Regions from separate parts of the Thermosinus thermophiluss DSM 23256 genome, predicted to be linked through region 2. Evidence: predicted binding sites of a transcription regulator. Region 2 holds the regulator's gene; each other region holds the start of a gene.
What was found. The regulator HrcA, encoded in region 2, represses chaperone genes, less so after heat shock. The targets are predictions, from matches to a motif close to TGTTAGCACTCNNNNNNNNNGAGTGCTAACA.
Positions count from the first base shown of each region.

Region 1 (4,573 bases), on a different contig from region 2:
GGTCTGAATGACACTAAAACCAAGCCGCGAATATAATCGTGTGGTGAACGGTTCGCAATAACGGGTCACTACTGCCATAACGGCGGCCATTCTTGCTTCCACCCAGGCCGCTTCGTGGCCGGCGGCTACGATCGAGCCGCCGACAGGCGGGTAGTTTTTAAAGGCTATGGCCAGCGCGCCTTTCTCTAGCGCTTCAAAGGTAATAGTCAGTGAGTCTACCCGCGGCAGCGAGCGGAGCAGACTAACAAGTTCGTCCCAGTCCGTTACCGTTTGCTGGGACCGCTGCCAGTGCTTGCCCAGCAAATCACCGCCGGTACCGACAACCGCCTCCCACTTAAGACCTTCTTCAGCGTGAAAAACCGCCCACACCTCACGCAGCATGATTTCACTGAGCCGACAGGCCGGCAGCCGCCCCTGCCGGGTAACTTTATACTCCACGGTTTTACCCCCTGCATACAAACATTGCCGGCATTATCCAGAAACCAACTCCATTATATCGGCTTTTCGGGCACGAAAAAAGAGGCAACCTTCCGGTTGCCTCTTGACTGCGACCTAAAATCTTACATCATGCCGCCCATGCCGCCCATGCCGGCTGCAGGATTCGCCGGATTTTCCTTTTCCGGCTTGTCGGCAACCAGGCACTCAGTGGTAAGCACCATGGCCGCGATGCTGGCAGCATTTTGGAGAGCGGAACGGGTAACTTTCGCCGGGTCGACGATACCGGCTTTAATCATGTCGACATATTCTTCGGTCAAGGCGTTGAAACCAATACCCTTGCCGGCTTTCTTAACATTTTGAACCACAACGGAGCCTTCCAGGCCAGCGTTGTTGGCGATTTGACGAACCGGTTCCTCGATGGCGCGCTTGACGATTTCGACACCGGTCTTTTCGTCGCCCGTAGCTTGGATGTTGTCCAGGACATGCTGAATGTCGATGAAGGTAGTGCCGCCGCCGGGAACAATACCTTCTTCCACCGCTGCGCGGGTTGCGTTGAGAGCGTCTTCGATGCGATGCTTTTTCTCTTTGAGCTCTACTTCGGTAGCAGCGCCAACATGGATAACGGCTACGCCGCCGGCCAGTTTGGCAAGACGCTCTTGCAGCTTTTCACGGTCAAAGTCAGAAGTGGTTTCTTCGATTTGAGCCTTGATCTGGTTGACACGCTTTTTGATTTCTTCGGCAGAACCATGACCGTCAACGATCGTGGTTTCTTCTTTGGATACGCGAACCTGACGAGCGCGGCCAAGGTCGCTAAGCTGCACGCTGTCCAGCTTGCGGCCCAGCTCTTCGCTGATGACGGTACCGCCGGTAAGGATAGCGATGTCTTCGAGCATGGCTTTGCGGCGATCACCGAAGCCGGGAGCTTTAACGGCAACAGCCCGGAAGGTGCCGCGCAGTTTGTTGACAACGAGCGTAGCCAGCGCTTCGCCTTCAACATCTTCGGCAATGATGAGCAGTTCTTTGCCAGACTGAACCACTTTTTCGAGAGTGGGCAGCAGGTCGGCAACAGCGCCGATCTTCCGGTCAGTGATGAGGATGTACGGATCGTTCAGGACGGCTTCCATCTTGTCAGCGTCGGTAATCATGTACGGAGAGATGTAGCCACGGTCGAACTGCATGCCTTCCACAACTTCGAGGTCGGTGCCCATGGTTTTGGACTCTTCAACAGTGATGACACCGTCTTTGCCCACTTTTTCCATGGCTTCGGCAATGAGCTTGCCGATTTCTTCGTCAGCAGCCGAAATCGAAGCAACTTGAGCAATGGCTTCTTTGCTTTCCACTTTTACAGCGGTCTTCTTAATTTCCTCAACCAGGGCGTTAACGGCCTTTTCGATGCCCTTCTTGAGGATCATCGGATTGGCGCCGGCAGCCACGTTGCGCATGCCTTCACGAATCATCGCTTGCGCCAGCAGCGTAGCGGTAGTAGTGCCGTCACCGGCTACGTCGTTGGTCTTGGTGGCAACTTCTTTCACCAGTTGGGCGCCCATGTTTTCAAAGGGATCTTCCAGTTCAATGTCACGGGCAATCGTCACACCGTCATTAGTGATCGTCGGGGCGCCGAATTTTTTATCAAGAACAACGTTGCGGCCTTTGGGTCCGAGCGTCACTTTCACGGCGTTAGCCAGAGCGTTTACGCCTTTCTCAAGCGCACGACGTGCTTCTTCGTCAAACAGCATTTGCTTTGCCATATATATACCTCCCGTGAAAAATTATTTTTTAGATTATTGTACGATGGCCAGAATATCTCTTTCGCTCAGAATGAGGTACTCTTCACCGTCGATTTTAACTTCCGTACCGGCGTATTTGGAGAAGATAACTTTATCGCCCTCTTTAACGTCCAGCGGAACGCGCGTACCGTTTTCCAGCATTTTGCCGGTACCAACGGCGATAACTTTGCCTTCTTGGGGCTTCTCCTTCGCGGTGTCGGGCAGCAGAATGCCGCTCTTGGTTTTTTCTTCCCTTTCCAGTGCCTTAATGACTACTCTGTCGCCTAACGGCTTAATCATGTAAATACCCTCCTTTATGTAGTATTATTTTTTTGACCCTGTATTGTTAGCACTCACTAAGCGCGAGTGCTAATTCCATAAATTATGATATATAAAACCTCTGGAAAAATCAAGAGTTCCAAAGGTAAAAACCGTTATTTTTCCAAAAAAATTTTGTTTCAGGATACTTTTTGCCTCTGGTAGTTTTTCCATATCTGCCTAATTTATACAAAAAACTGCCGCTATACCAGGGCAGTTTAGCGTTTGCGCGTGGCCGCTTCCACGATGGCTTGGGCCACTTCGCGAATAGACTTGCGTTTACTCATGCTGTATTGCTGAATCCGGCGGTACGCCTCGCTTTCGGTCAGATTGTAAGCGTCCATGAGAATACCCTTAGCCCGGTCAAGAACCTTTCGTGTCTCGAGCGAGTTTTTAACCTCTTCCAGCTCCCGTTCCAGTTCCATAAATTCTTGAAACCGGGATAGGGCAATCTCTATCGCCGGAAATAAATTGGCTTCCTTTATCGGCTTGACTAAGTAGGCAAGAACGCCTGATTCTTTGGCTTTTTCGACAATTTCTTTCTGGCTGTAGGCGGTAAGAAGCAGCACCGGCGCAAGTTTTTCGTTGGAAATAATTTTGGCCGCCGAAATACCGTCCATTTCCGGCATCTTGATGTCCATAATTACCAGGTCGGGACGGTGTTTGCGCACAAGTTCCACGGCTTTCAGGCCATCGGCCGCCTCCCCGACGACAGTGTGCCCGGCTTCTTCGAGCAATTCCCGCAAATCCATGCGAATAATGGATTCATTGTCGGCAATGACAATGCGCAAGGGTTGCATCATAATCCTTCCTCCCTCATCCTGGGTATCGTAATCCGGGCATGGGTCCCGTTATTGGAAAATAATTGAAAGGTGCCGCCGAGGTCGGTCTCCACCAGGGTGCGGACAATCTGCAGGCCCAGACTGCCGGTAGTTTGCACATTAAACCCGGGCGGAAGACCAATACCGTTATCATATATTTCAATTTGATAGCTGTCATCCCGGGCCGCGATGTCCACGCCGATTAGCCCCTCACGCCGCCCGACAAACCCATGCTCCAGGGCATTTTGAATGAGTTCGTTAATGACTAAGGCCAAACTGGTAGCCTGCTCTGATGCCAGTACAACCTGTTGGGCATTGAAAACGGTCTGGATATTAAAATCAGGCTCCAGCATATTTTGAATGACCAGATCCAGAATATTCTTAGTCACTTCCGCAATGTCAATAACTTCCGTGTCCTGCTGGGACAGAAACTCATGGACCACGGAAATACTCAAAATGCGATTTACACTTTCGCGCAAAGCAGCCTTGACGGCGGCCGAAGGTGTACGCCGCGCCTGCAGCCGGAGCAGGCTGGCAATAGTCTGCAGATTATTCTTTACTCTGTGGTGGATTTCTTGAATAACGGCCGATTTAATAAGCAGTTCTTTTTCTTTTTTCTTTAGTTCGGTAACATCGGCAACAATGACGATGATGCGGACAACCTCGCCGCCATGTATGATAGGAATAGCCCGTTGCACGATAACCATATTGCTGATTTCAAGTTCCGTTTCGCGAAGTTGGCCGGTGGCCGCTGCCTGTTGGGCGACACGGAGATTAACGAGCCGGTCGTAAATACGCCGGCCGATTAGCCGTCCTACGCCTAATACCTTATATATGCTGCCAGCGGCGGCATTGGCGAAAATAATTCGGCCACGCTCATCGGCAATGATAATGCCGTCACGCGCTGACAAGGGGCGGTAGCCGTCGCTGGCGACCGGGGTCGGCGTAGCCGTAAGCAAGAGGTAGGCTGTCTCGATTAAGGCGCTGGTGGTTCCCGCCGCCGTCTCCTCGGCACTGCTTTCAAAACTTACCGCCGCAATTATCTTGCCAGCATCGTCGCGCAGGGGAAAAGTCCGCATATCCAACACGTCCGCGCCCAACGCCCATTCCCGCTCGCCGGAAATACTCTCGCCGGAAGTAAGCGTGCGCCAGACAAGCGGTTCTTCCACCGCCGGCACGGTCGCCCCCAGCAGGTTGGGTTTGTACCGGATCAGGCAGGTATTAGGCTTG
Region 1 covers NZ_FNBU01000022.1:25,856-30,428, forward strand. Annotated here, with positions in the region: gene BLQ99_RS11840 (hypothetical protein) at 1-438, opposite strand, end outside; gene groL (chaperonin GroEL) at 561-2,186, opposite strand; gene groES (co-chaperone GroES) at 2,220-2,504, opposite strand; gene BLQ99_RS11855 (ANTAR domain-containing response regulator) at 2,741-3,322, opposite strand; gene BLQ99_RS11860 (sensor histidine kinase) at 3,322-4,573, opposite strand, start outside.
Region 1: a site for HrcA is predicted at 2,549-2,579, ahead of groES (co-chaperone GroES). Genes of this name have one in related genera too.

Region 2 (4,573 bases):
AGCGTAGAAGTGCCGCAGGAAGCCTTTATGGCGATTTTGAAAATGGATTGATCCATGAAACTCGGGCTTTACATCCATATTCCTTTCTGCCGGCAAAAGTGCTTGTATTGCGACTTTCCTTCTTATGACAATCTAACGCACCTGTATCAGGACTATATTGACGCTTTGTGCCGGGAAATTGCCGAGCAAAAAAGCCGCTTTTCCGGCTGGGTTGTTGACACCGTCTATATTGGCGGCGGCACGCCTACTGTACTGCCAGGCGAACTCTTAGGCCGGCTGTTTGCCAGTCTTACTGCCACTTTTTCGCTGGAACCGGCCGTTGAAATCACCGTCGAAGCTAATCCGGGCACGGTAAATTTGCCGCTCCTTAAGGCCCTGCGGTCTTGGGGGGTAAATCGCCTGAGTTTCGGTGTTCAGACCTTTGTTCCGCGCCTTTTGCCCCTGCTCGGGCGCGTTCACACGGCTGAGCAGGGGATTGAGGCTGTTGAACTGGCGCGAGCCGCCGGTTTTGACAACATCAACCTTGATTTAATGTATGGCCTGCCCGAGCAGCGCCAGGCGGACGTGGCGGACAGTCTAAGCCGGGCTACAGAACTTGGGGTGCCACACCTTTCGGTGTACGGCCTGAAAGTAGAGGATGGCACCCCTTTCGCTGTAAGCCATGCTGCCGGTAAGCTTGCTCTGCCTGATGAGACCGAGGAAGAAGCAATGTACGACTTTGCGGCTGCCTTTCTACGGCAGGCGGGCTACTGCCGGTATGAAGTTTCCAACTACTGCCTGCCAGGCTACGAATGCCGCCATAATCTCAAATATTGGCACTATCAGCCTTTCTTGGGGCTAGGCGCCGCCGCTTACTCTTTCGTAGACGGAGTGCGTTGGGCTAATACACCCCACGTGACAGAATATATCCAGGCGCAGCGCAAGGGTGCTTTGGCCATACAGGAGCGGGAAGTATTGGATAGACAAACGCAGATTGCCGAATTTATTTTTCTGGCCCTGCGCACCGCCGCTGGGCTTGATAGCGGAATATTCCAGGAACGTTTCGGTATCTCTTTTTGGGATGCGTACCGCGCCACTATTGACACGCTCGCGCAGCGCGGGCTGGTAGAACGCTGCGGCAACAGGCTGCGCCTCACCGACTTGGGGATGAAATTCGGTAATATTGTTTTTTCGTCCTTTTTGCCGGACAAGGCTTGAATTTACAGGATTATCTTGACAGCAGCAGGTCATGGTGGTATGTTTTAATTAGGTATTAGCACTCTAATCGAACGAGTGCTAACAAGAGGAGGTGCAAGGGGTGGACGAGAGAAAGCGGAAAATTCTTCAGGCCATTATCGATGATTATATTTCTACCGCTGAGCCGGTGGGGTCGCGCACAATTGCCCGCAAGTACAACTTGGGGGTCAGTCCGGCTACTATTCGCAATGAAATGGCCGATTTAGAACTATTAGGCTATCTCGAACAGCCCCACACTTCTGCCGGCCGTATACCTTCGGCCAAAGGCTATCGTTTTTATGTTGATTGTTTGCTGGCGCCTCAACCGCTGTCGGAAAAAGAAATTGCCCTGATTGAGCGCTGGTATCAAACAAAGGTGCGGCGGCTGGAAGAGGTCTTCCAGGAAACGGCGAAAATTCTGTCGCGCATCACCCGCAATATTTCCTTGGTGCTTGCGCCGCAGTTTTCACAATGTGCCTTCAAATATATGCAGTTTTTGCCGCTGGACGAGCGTCGCGCCATTCTTGTTGTCGTTGCCGATACCGGTTTTGTGGAAAACAAAATTATTGAAATACCTAATGGTATCGCCTTTCCGGAACTACAGAAAATTGCTGGTGCCATCAACGAGCGGCTGGCCGGTCTGGCTTTTGACCGGATAAAATCTTCCCTTTTGCGGGAAATTAAGCACGATATTATCCCCAACCGCGCTCTTTTTGAAACAGCGTTAGAGTTTATTAAGGATGCGCTGGCGGTAGAAAGAAAAGACCGGGTGTATACCGGCGGAACTACCCAGGTTTTGGACCAGCCGGAATTCCGCGATGTGGATAAGGTCAGAGCTTTGCTGGCCATGCTGGAAGAAGAGCAGCTTCTGGTCGATATCCTGCATATGCAGGAAAGCGACGGAGTGGTTGTCACCATCGGCGGGGAGAACAAATATACCGGCATTCATGACTGCAGCATGGTGCAAGCTACCTATCGCGTCGACGGACAGGTAGTTGGCACAGTGGCTGTCTTGGGTCCTACTCGCATGGAATACGGTCGAATCATGTCGGTGCTGGAATTCATGCATCGGCATTTGGGACAAATCTTGAAAAAATACGGAATTTAGGGCGGCATAAATGCCGCCCGTACCTATGGGAGGAATTGGCTATATGAATCTTAAGCAAGCTGGCAGCGGCGCGGAAGTAGATGAACGTCTCGCGGCGCTGCTTACCAATGCTAACGCGGTACGGGCCATTACGGCGGCCGTTGAGGGAACGATTGGCCCGAAAGGGCTCGATACCATGCTCGTGGACCGTTTTGGCGAAGTCATTATTACCAATGACGGAGTAACCATTTTAGACAAGATGGATGTAAACCATCCTGCCGCCAAGATGCTGATTAATATTGCTAAAGCCCAACAGGCCGAGGTGGGAGATGGAACAACAACGGCAACCATCATGGCCGGCGGGCTTGTTGCCGAAGGTGTCAATCAGGTATTGCGGGGCGTCCCGGTGGCCCGGGTCATCGAAGGGGTCCGGCACGGCGTCGCCCGGGCGATTGAGGAAATAAAGCGGCGGGGCCGCAAGGTAACCGATTTAAACGATCCTGTTTTGCGGAATATCGCCATGATTGCCGGCCGGGAACATGCGGATATCGCCGACCTGGTGGTAGCCGCAGCACGCCTTATTGGTGTAGAAAAATTATGCGAACCAAACTTTAAACTTTCGGATATCATTACGGCCGAAGAAGGCGCCGAAAATGAAGTATTCATGGGCGTCATCGTTGATAAAGAGCGCATGAACAAAGAAATGCCGGAAGAACTTACGGACGTCAAGGTGCTGATCATTGACGATGCGCTCGAGCCGGAGGAAATCGGCGATGAAGCTCTTAGCACCGAGTCAGGTTTTAAACGGTACATAGAGCTTCAAGATGAGTTCAAGCGGAATGTGCGTAAAATCGTTGACCTTGGGGTCAGGCTCGTGCTTGTTGACCGGGGCGTCCATGATGACGCCGACGAAATTCTGACCGATGCCGGCGTAATGGTTATCCAGCGTGTGCCGGCCAAAGATCTGCGGCGGGCGGCTGAGCATACCGGGGCGCGAATGATGAAACGCACCGGCCTGAAGAAAGACCTTACCGATATTGAGAAATATCTCGGCTATGCCGAGCGCGTCTACGAAGACGAGAAGCTCGAGCATGTCCGTATCCTTGGCGGCCAAGGCAAGCCGATGGCCACCATTTTAGTGGGGGCGGCTACCGAAGAAGTTGTGGGTGAGCGCGAGCGTATCGCGAAAGATGCCGCGTCCAGTGTGCAGGCGGCAATTAAGGGCGGCTACGTTCCCGGCGGCGGCGCCTGCGAAATCGCCCTTGCCCGGGCGGTGGAAAAAGCGCGGGAAGAAATTAAAGGCATGGCTGCTTATGGTGTGGACTGTGTAACTAATGCTTTAAAGCGGCCACTGGCCCAAATTGTCGAGAATGCCGGGTTTAATCCGCTGGAAAAGGTTGAGGAGGTTATAGCAGCCCAGGCGGCCAAGGGCAGTGACTCGCTGGGCATTGATTGCGACACAGGCGAGGTAGCCGATATGCTGGAGCGGGGCGTCGTCGATCCAGTGCCTGTTAAGCTGCACGCCATTAAAGCAGCTGGCGAAGTGGCAGTGGCAATTCTGCGTATTGATACTATTATAAAAAAGAAAGAGGAAGGCGCTGCTGCCGGAAAAAACGCGGCCGGCAACGACGCGGCCGGCATGCCGGACTTTTAAGCACGAGGTGAAATGTAGTGAGCATGGGCGAAAAGCGCGAGGAGACGATCAATCAGGCGGGGGCCGAACCCCAGCCGCAAATGGCGGCGGGGGCAGACTCAACAGAAGCGAAAGAACAGGAAGGGATAGAAAGCCAAGAGGTTAGCTTCCAGCAGGAAGACGTGGAACGGCTTCTTGCCTCTATCGCCGAGAAAAACCGCCTTCAAGAAGAAACGATGGAGCGGCTCAAGCGGCTGCAAGCCGACTTTGATAACTTCCGCCGCCGCACCCGTCAGGAAAAAGAGGATTTAGCCAAAGTGGTAACTGAAGGCATTGTGCTACAGCTCTTGCCTGTACTGGATAACTTTGAGCGGGCGCTCACCACGGCGACGGAAGACGCGGCGGCCCTCCGCGCCGGGGTAGAAATGATTTACCGCCAGTTTATCCAGGCTTTGGAAAAGATGGGGGTACAGCCGATTGAAGCAGCGGGCGCCGTTTTTGATCCTCAATATCATGAGGCGATCATGCGGGTCGAAGACCCTGATCGGCGGGACAATACGGTAGTTGAGGTGCTGCAAAAAGGCTATATGGTTCATGGTAAAGTCATTCGTCCCAGCATGGTCAAAGTAGTTAACAAT
Region 2 covers NZ_FNBU01000026.1:13,808-18,380, reverse strand. Annotated here, with positions in the region: gene lepA (translation elongation factor 4) at 1-51, shown strand, start outside; gene hemW (radical SAM family heme chaperone HemW) at 55-1,197, shown strand; gene hrcA (heat-inducible transcriptional repressor HrcA) at 1,298-2,323, shown strand; gene BLQ99_RS12715 (TCP-1/cpn60 chaperonin family protein) at 2,367-3,956, shown strand; gene grpE (nucleotide exchange factor GrpE) at 3,980-4,573, shown strand, end outside.

Region 3 (4,573 bases), on a different contig from region 2:
ATTTAATGCATCTCGCCAGGGAGTTGGCATCACGGAATTCGGCGAGCAGGCCCCTCCCCCCGCCGAGCATTTCCTTGGCATAGCTGTACGGCGTAGATACCACTACCCGGCCATAGCCAACAGCATAGGCGAGTGTACCGCTTACCGCCTGGTCCTTACCCAGGTATGGCGTCAGGTATATGTCAGACAACTGCAAATAGTAAATTATTTCCTCTTTGGTAAGATATTTATCCACAAACTTGACATGTTCCTCAATACCTAGGCGTTTAACCATTTCCATCAGCTGCTGGCGGTATTGTTCACCCGATTGCTGTTTGACACAGGGATGAGTTTTGCCCAGTATGAGGTAAATTACATTTTTATAGTCCTGAACAACTTTGGCAACCGCTTCAATGCCATATTCCAGTCCCTTGCCCGGACTAATCAACCCGAATGTGCTGATGACATGGTGATCTTTATAGCCATGTTTTTCTTTAAGTTTTTCGCGCGGTTCCATATTGCGGAAAGGAACGCCATGGTGGATAACCTCGACTTTGCTGCGGTCGATGCCGTAGGTATTCTCTAGTATCTCCAGCGTGTTCCTTGCCATAGTAACTAGTCGCGTGCTCTTGTGACCGAGAACGCGTAAAATGGTAAGCTGCTTTTCTGAAGGGTTAGGCAGTACGGTGTGTAAGGTGGTAACGACCGGCACTTGCAGGTTCTCAACCAGGTCCAGGATATATTCGCCGCACTCGCCGCCAAAAATGCCGTATTCATGCTCAATAACCACCAGCTCAATATCTGAGTGGTTAATCTTGCGGGCAGTTTCCAAATAACTGTTACGGTCGTGCTGCCTAATTTCCATAATAACCTTGTCATCGTAATAATAATCTGAGTTATTTATAGCAATTACCACTGGTTTGATGAGAGGCACAACCGTAGCCATAGCATTCACAAGGTCCTGCGTAAAGGTTGCCAGCCCGCACTCCCGTGGCGGATAAGTACTTAAAAAAGCAATTTTTCTCATTCTGTTCAGTGCAGTCATCTTCATCCACCTCCAAACAAACTCATTTTGCAGTAAATTATTTTTTTATTTACCTTTTATTTACCAGCGAAAAAAAATCTCTGCCGCCATCCTAAAGCAACACCGCAAAAAAGGGCATTGTAGGCGATAAGCGGCAGAGAAGCTGGTTCACGGCTAGCCTCATCGGCACTGCATACGACAATACGTGCCATGCGTTTCTATATCAGGTTGTCTTCCGCTTTCGGTTCAGGGCATCTTTTTATGTATTCAAGTAGATCGCTTAGCGAAGCAGTTGCCAAAGCAATGCACGTATCGGCAGCACCATAGTACATCTTTATTTGGCCCGTTTTTTCGTCCAATATCCAGCCGCATGGAAACACGACGTCGTCGACGTCCCCTTCCCGCTCATAGGGTTCTAACGGGCCAAATACCCATTCATCGCTCCTGCGGAGTACTCGTAAAGGATTTTCCAGATCAAGCAGTGCAAGTCCCAGCCGGTAAATTGCTCCTGCCGCTGTCTGTCTCACACCATGATAAAGTATGAGCCACCCTTCCGGTGTCTCGAGTGGTTGCGGGGAAAGGCCGATTTTATTGCTATCCCACCATCCGCCTCTGCGGGCGTTAATCAGCATCTGGTGGTCGCCCCAATATTTAAGATCATCCGAACACGATACCCAGATATGCGCGCCCGGACCATAGTTGGCCGAAACAGGCCGGTGAATGAGCAGCCATTTACCGTTGAACCGGCGCGGAAAAAGCGCAGCATCTTTGTCATCAGGCGGCATAATGGGTCCAAATCTCTCAAAATTAACAAAATCTTTAGTTAACGCCAAGGATACCAACGGGCCGCCACGGGAATAAGCCGTATACGTGACTGCCCACTTGCCTAACTCTTCAATCCAGGTTATCCTGGGATCTTCAATTCCCCAGACTTCTTCCGGATAACGTTCCGGATCGGGTTCAAGGGTAGGCACGGGGTCGATCTGCCAGTTTGTTACCCCGTCTTCACTGATTGCTTTCGTTAAATGGGAAAACCCCCGCCGATCTTCAACCCGCGCCAGCAACAGCACTTTGCCGTTAAACACGGTTGCCGCCGGATTAAATACCGTATTTGCTGCATAGGGCCAGTCTTGGGCTGTCAATATGGGGTTATCAGGATGGCGTTTAAACAGTTCTCGGTAGGTATTGTCATGATTTCTGAGTTTACTCTGAAAAGACATAATAAAACCTCCTAACTAATTCATAATGTCGCTTGCTATGCCACATTAAAAATCAGCTGGAGTGTTTAAAAAAATAAGTAGCACAGTTGTGTTAGCACTCGTCAATAATGAGTGCTAACACATTTTTATTTTATAATTTTTATCGTCATTCGTCAAGATTTTACCAGGCAGCAGTTATTTCACGGTATAACCCGCGTCTTCCACCGCTTTTTTGATGTCGGCCAAGCCGGATTTTGCGGCGTCAAAATCGACGGTGAGCGTTTTTGCCGCCAAATCAACCTCGGCGGCCATTACCCCCGGCAGACCGCGGACGGCCTTTTCCACCGCCGCTTGGCAATGGCCGCAGCTCATGCCTTCCACGGTAAGCGTAACTTTTTCCAGCTTGCCGCCATGGCAGCCGCAATGTTTGCACATAGTCATTCCCCCTATAGTTTTTCTTGCACGGCTTTGATTTTCCCCGCCATCGTCAGTTCCTTGTCACGGCGGTCATCAATGCGGATAAGGGTCGACACTCTTTGCGCTCCGGCCTCAAAAGGCACTTCGTGCATTTGCCGGATGACCTCCATAATCCGGTCCAGGTCACCTTCAATTACGGTCGCCATTGGCGTCAGCTGGTATTTCAGGTCTTTGGCCTGTTCCAGCACCTTATGACAGGCGGCCACATACCGGCTGATACTTGTGCCCACGCCAAGGGGCGCAATGGTCACTTCCACAATTGCCATAAGCTCTCCCCCCCTTTTTTAATTCGGCAATAATTTTAGGATTTCTTTGCAAAAAGCCGGCAAATCGGCCGGCAGCCGCGACGTAATCAGCTTGCCGTCGATGATGACCTCCAGGTCATGGAAAATGGCGCCGGCATTGAGCACGTCCGTCAGAATGGACTTGTAACAGGTAACGTTGCGTCCCCGGATAATGTCAGCCTCAATGAGCATTTGCGGCCCATGACAAATGGCCGCTACCACCAGGCCGGCCTTATCGGCCTGTTTGACCAGATCCACCAGGCCGTCGTGTATGCGCATCCGGTCTGGCGCCTGGCCACCGGGGATAATGAGACCGGCATAATCGGCCACGGTTACTTCGGCGGGCGTCAAGGTCGCCGTAAGCGGATAGCCATATTTGCCTTTATAAATGCCTTTGGCCGGAGCGACCACATCCACGGTGTGACCCGCTTCTTTCATTCGGTAATAAGGATACAGGGCTTCCATTTCTTCAAAACCGTTCTCGATAAGCAGCATTACCTTAGCCATAGCCTGTCACACCTTTCCCGACTGTTATTACTAGTGTATTCGCTGTATGGCAAAAAAAACCTGCCGGCTATACCCGGCAGCGAATTTTAATGTTGCCCTTTAGGGAATTTCTTATCGATTAGCGGCCAGATTTCCGGCTGTTCCTGTCCTAACCGCCAGATCGCAATGCCGGCCGGGTTGTACTTGGCCACTACGTCCAGTTTTGCGGCAGTACTCCGGTCGTTTTCAAACCAGACCTCGTGATCTTTGTACTTGAAGTGGGGCGCCTGCACCGCCTCGTCATATAAAATCTTAGCGCCATATTTCTCCGCCAGCACGATGGCATCGACATATTTGATCGTCTCGGCCGCTTTGCCTTTCTCCGCCGGCCAGTCGTACCCGTAGGCGCTTACGCCGGCGATAACTTTATGGGGCCCACCAGCCTGTTCAATCGCGTATTTCAAATTCTTTTCATACCAGTCAATCGGCGCAATAGCGCCCGGTTCGGAGGTCGCCCAATGGCGGTCATACAGCATTACCTGGATAAAGTCGGCGTTTTTCGCCAGCGCGCCGTAATCATACGCGCCGTGCACGCTCTCGTGAACATCGATCTTGGGAAACACCGAAACAATAACGGTCTTATTGAGCGCCTTCAGTTTCGGATAAAGCTCGGCCATAAAGGCAATCAGATTATCCTTCTGCTCCGGCTTTAACTGTTCAAAGTCGATATTGACGCCGTCATAGGGCTTTTCCCTCGCGACCTTGACAATATTGTTAATGGTTTTGGTCCGAAGGGCCGGGTCGCTGAGGATGGTATCAATGGCGCCGGTCTTATAAGTAATGAGCGGAAAAATTTTCAACCCTGCTTGTCTGGCCGTATCGTAGACGAGCTGGCTTTCCCGCGTTTCCAGCGTACCGTCGGCGGCGGCCTTATACCAGAAGGGAGCAACATGGCTCATGTGTTTGGCAAAGGCTTTCATGCTGGGGAAAGACCCGGTCTGGTCCGGTGTGCCTGGCCAGGGATTTTCATAGTAGCCGATCACCATACGGGATGGCATAGGCGTCGCCTGTTGGCCCGGACTGTCAGGAAGCGGTTTTGGCGCCGGTTTGGTGCTGCAACCGCC
Region 3 covers NZ_FNBU01000020.1:40,455-45,027, forward strand. Annotated here, with positions in the region: gene BLQ99_RS11380 (glycosyltransferase family 4 protein) at 1-1,024, opposite strand, end outside; gene BLQ99_RS11385 (glycoside hydrolase family 130 protein) at 1,222-2,223, opposite strand; gene BLQ99_RS11390 (copper ion binding protein) at 2,398-2,637, opposite strand; gene BLQ99_RS11395 (MTH1187 family thiamine-binding protein) at 2,649-2,945, opposite strand; gene BLQ99_RS11400 (type 1 glutamine amidotransferase domain-containing protein) at 2,964-3,470, opposite strand; gene BLQ99_RS11405 (glycosyl hydrolase family 18 protein) at 3,557-4,573, opposite strand, start outside.
Region 3: a site for HrcA is predicted at 2,313-2,343, ahead of BLQ99_RS11385 (glycoside hydrolase family 130 protein). Genes of this name have one in related genera too.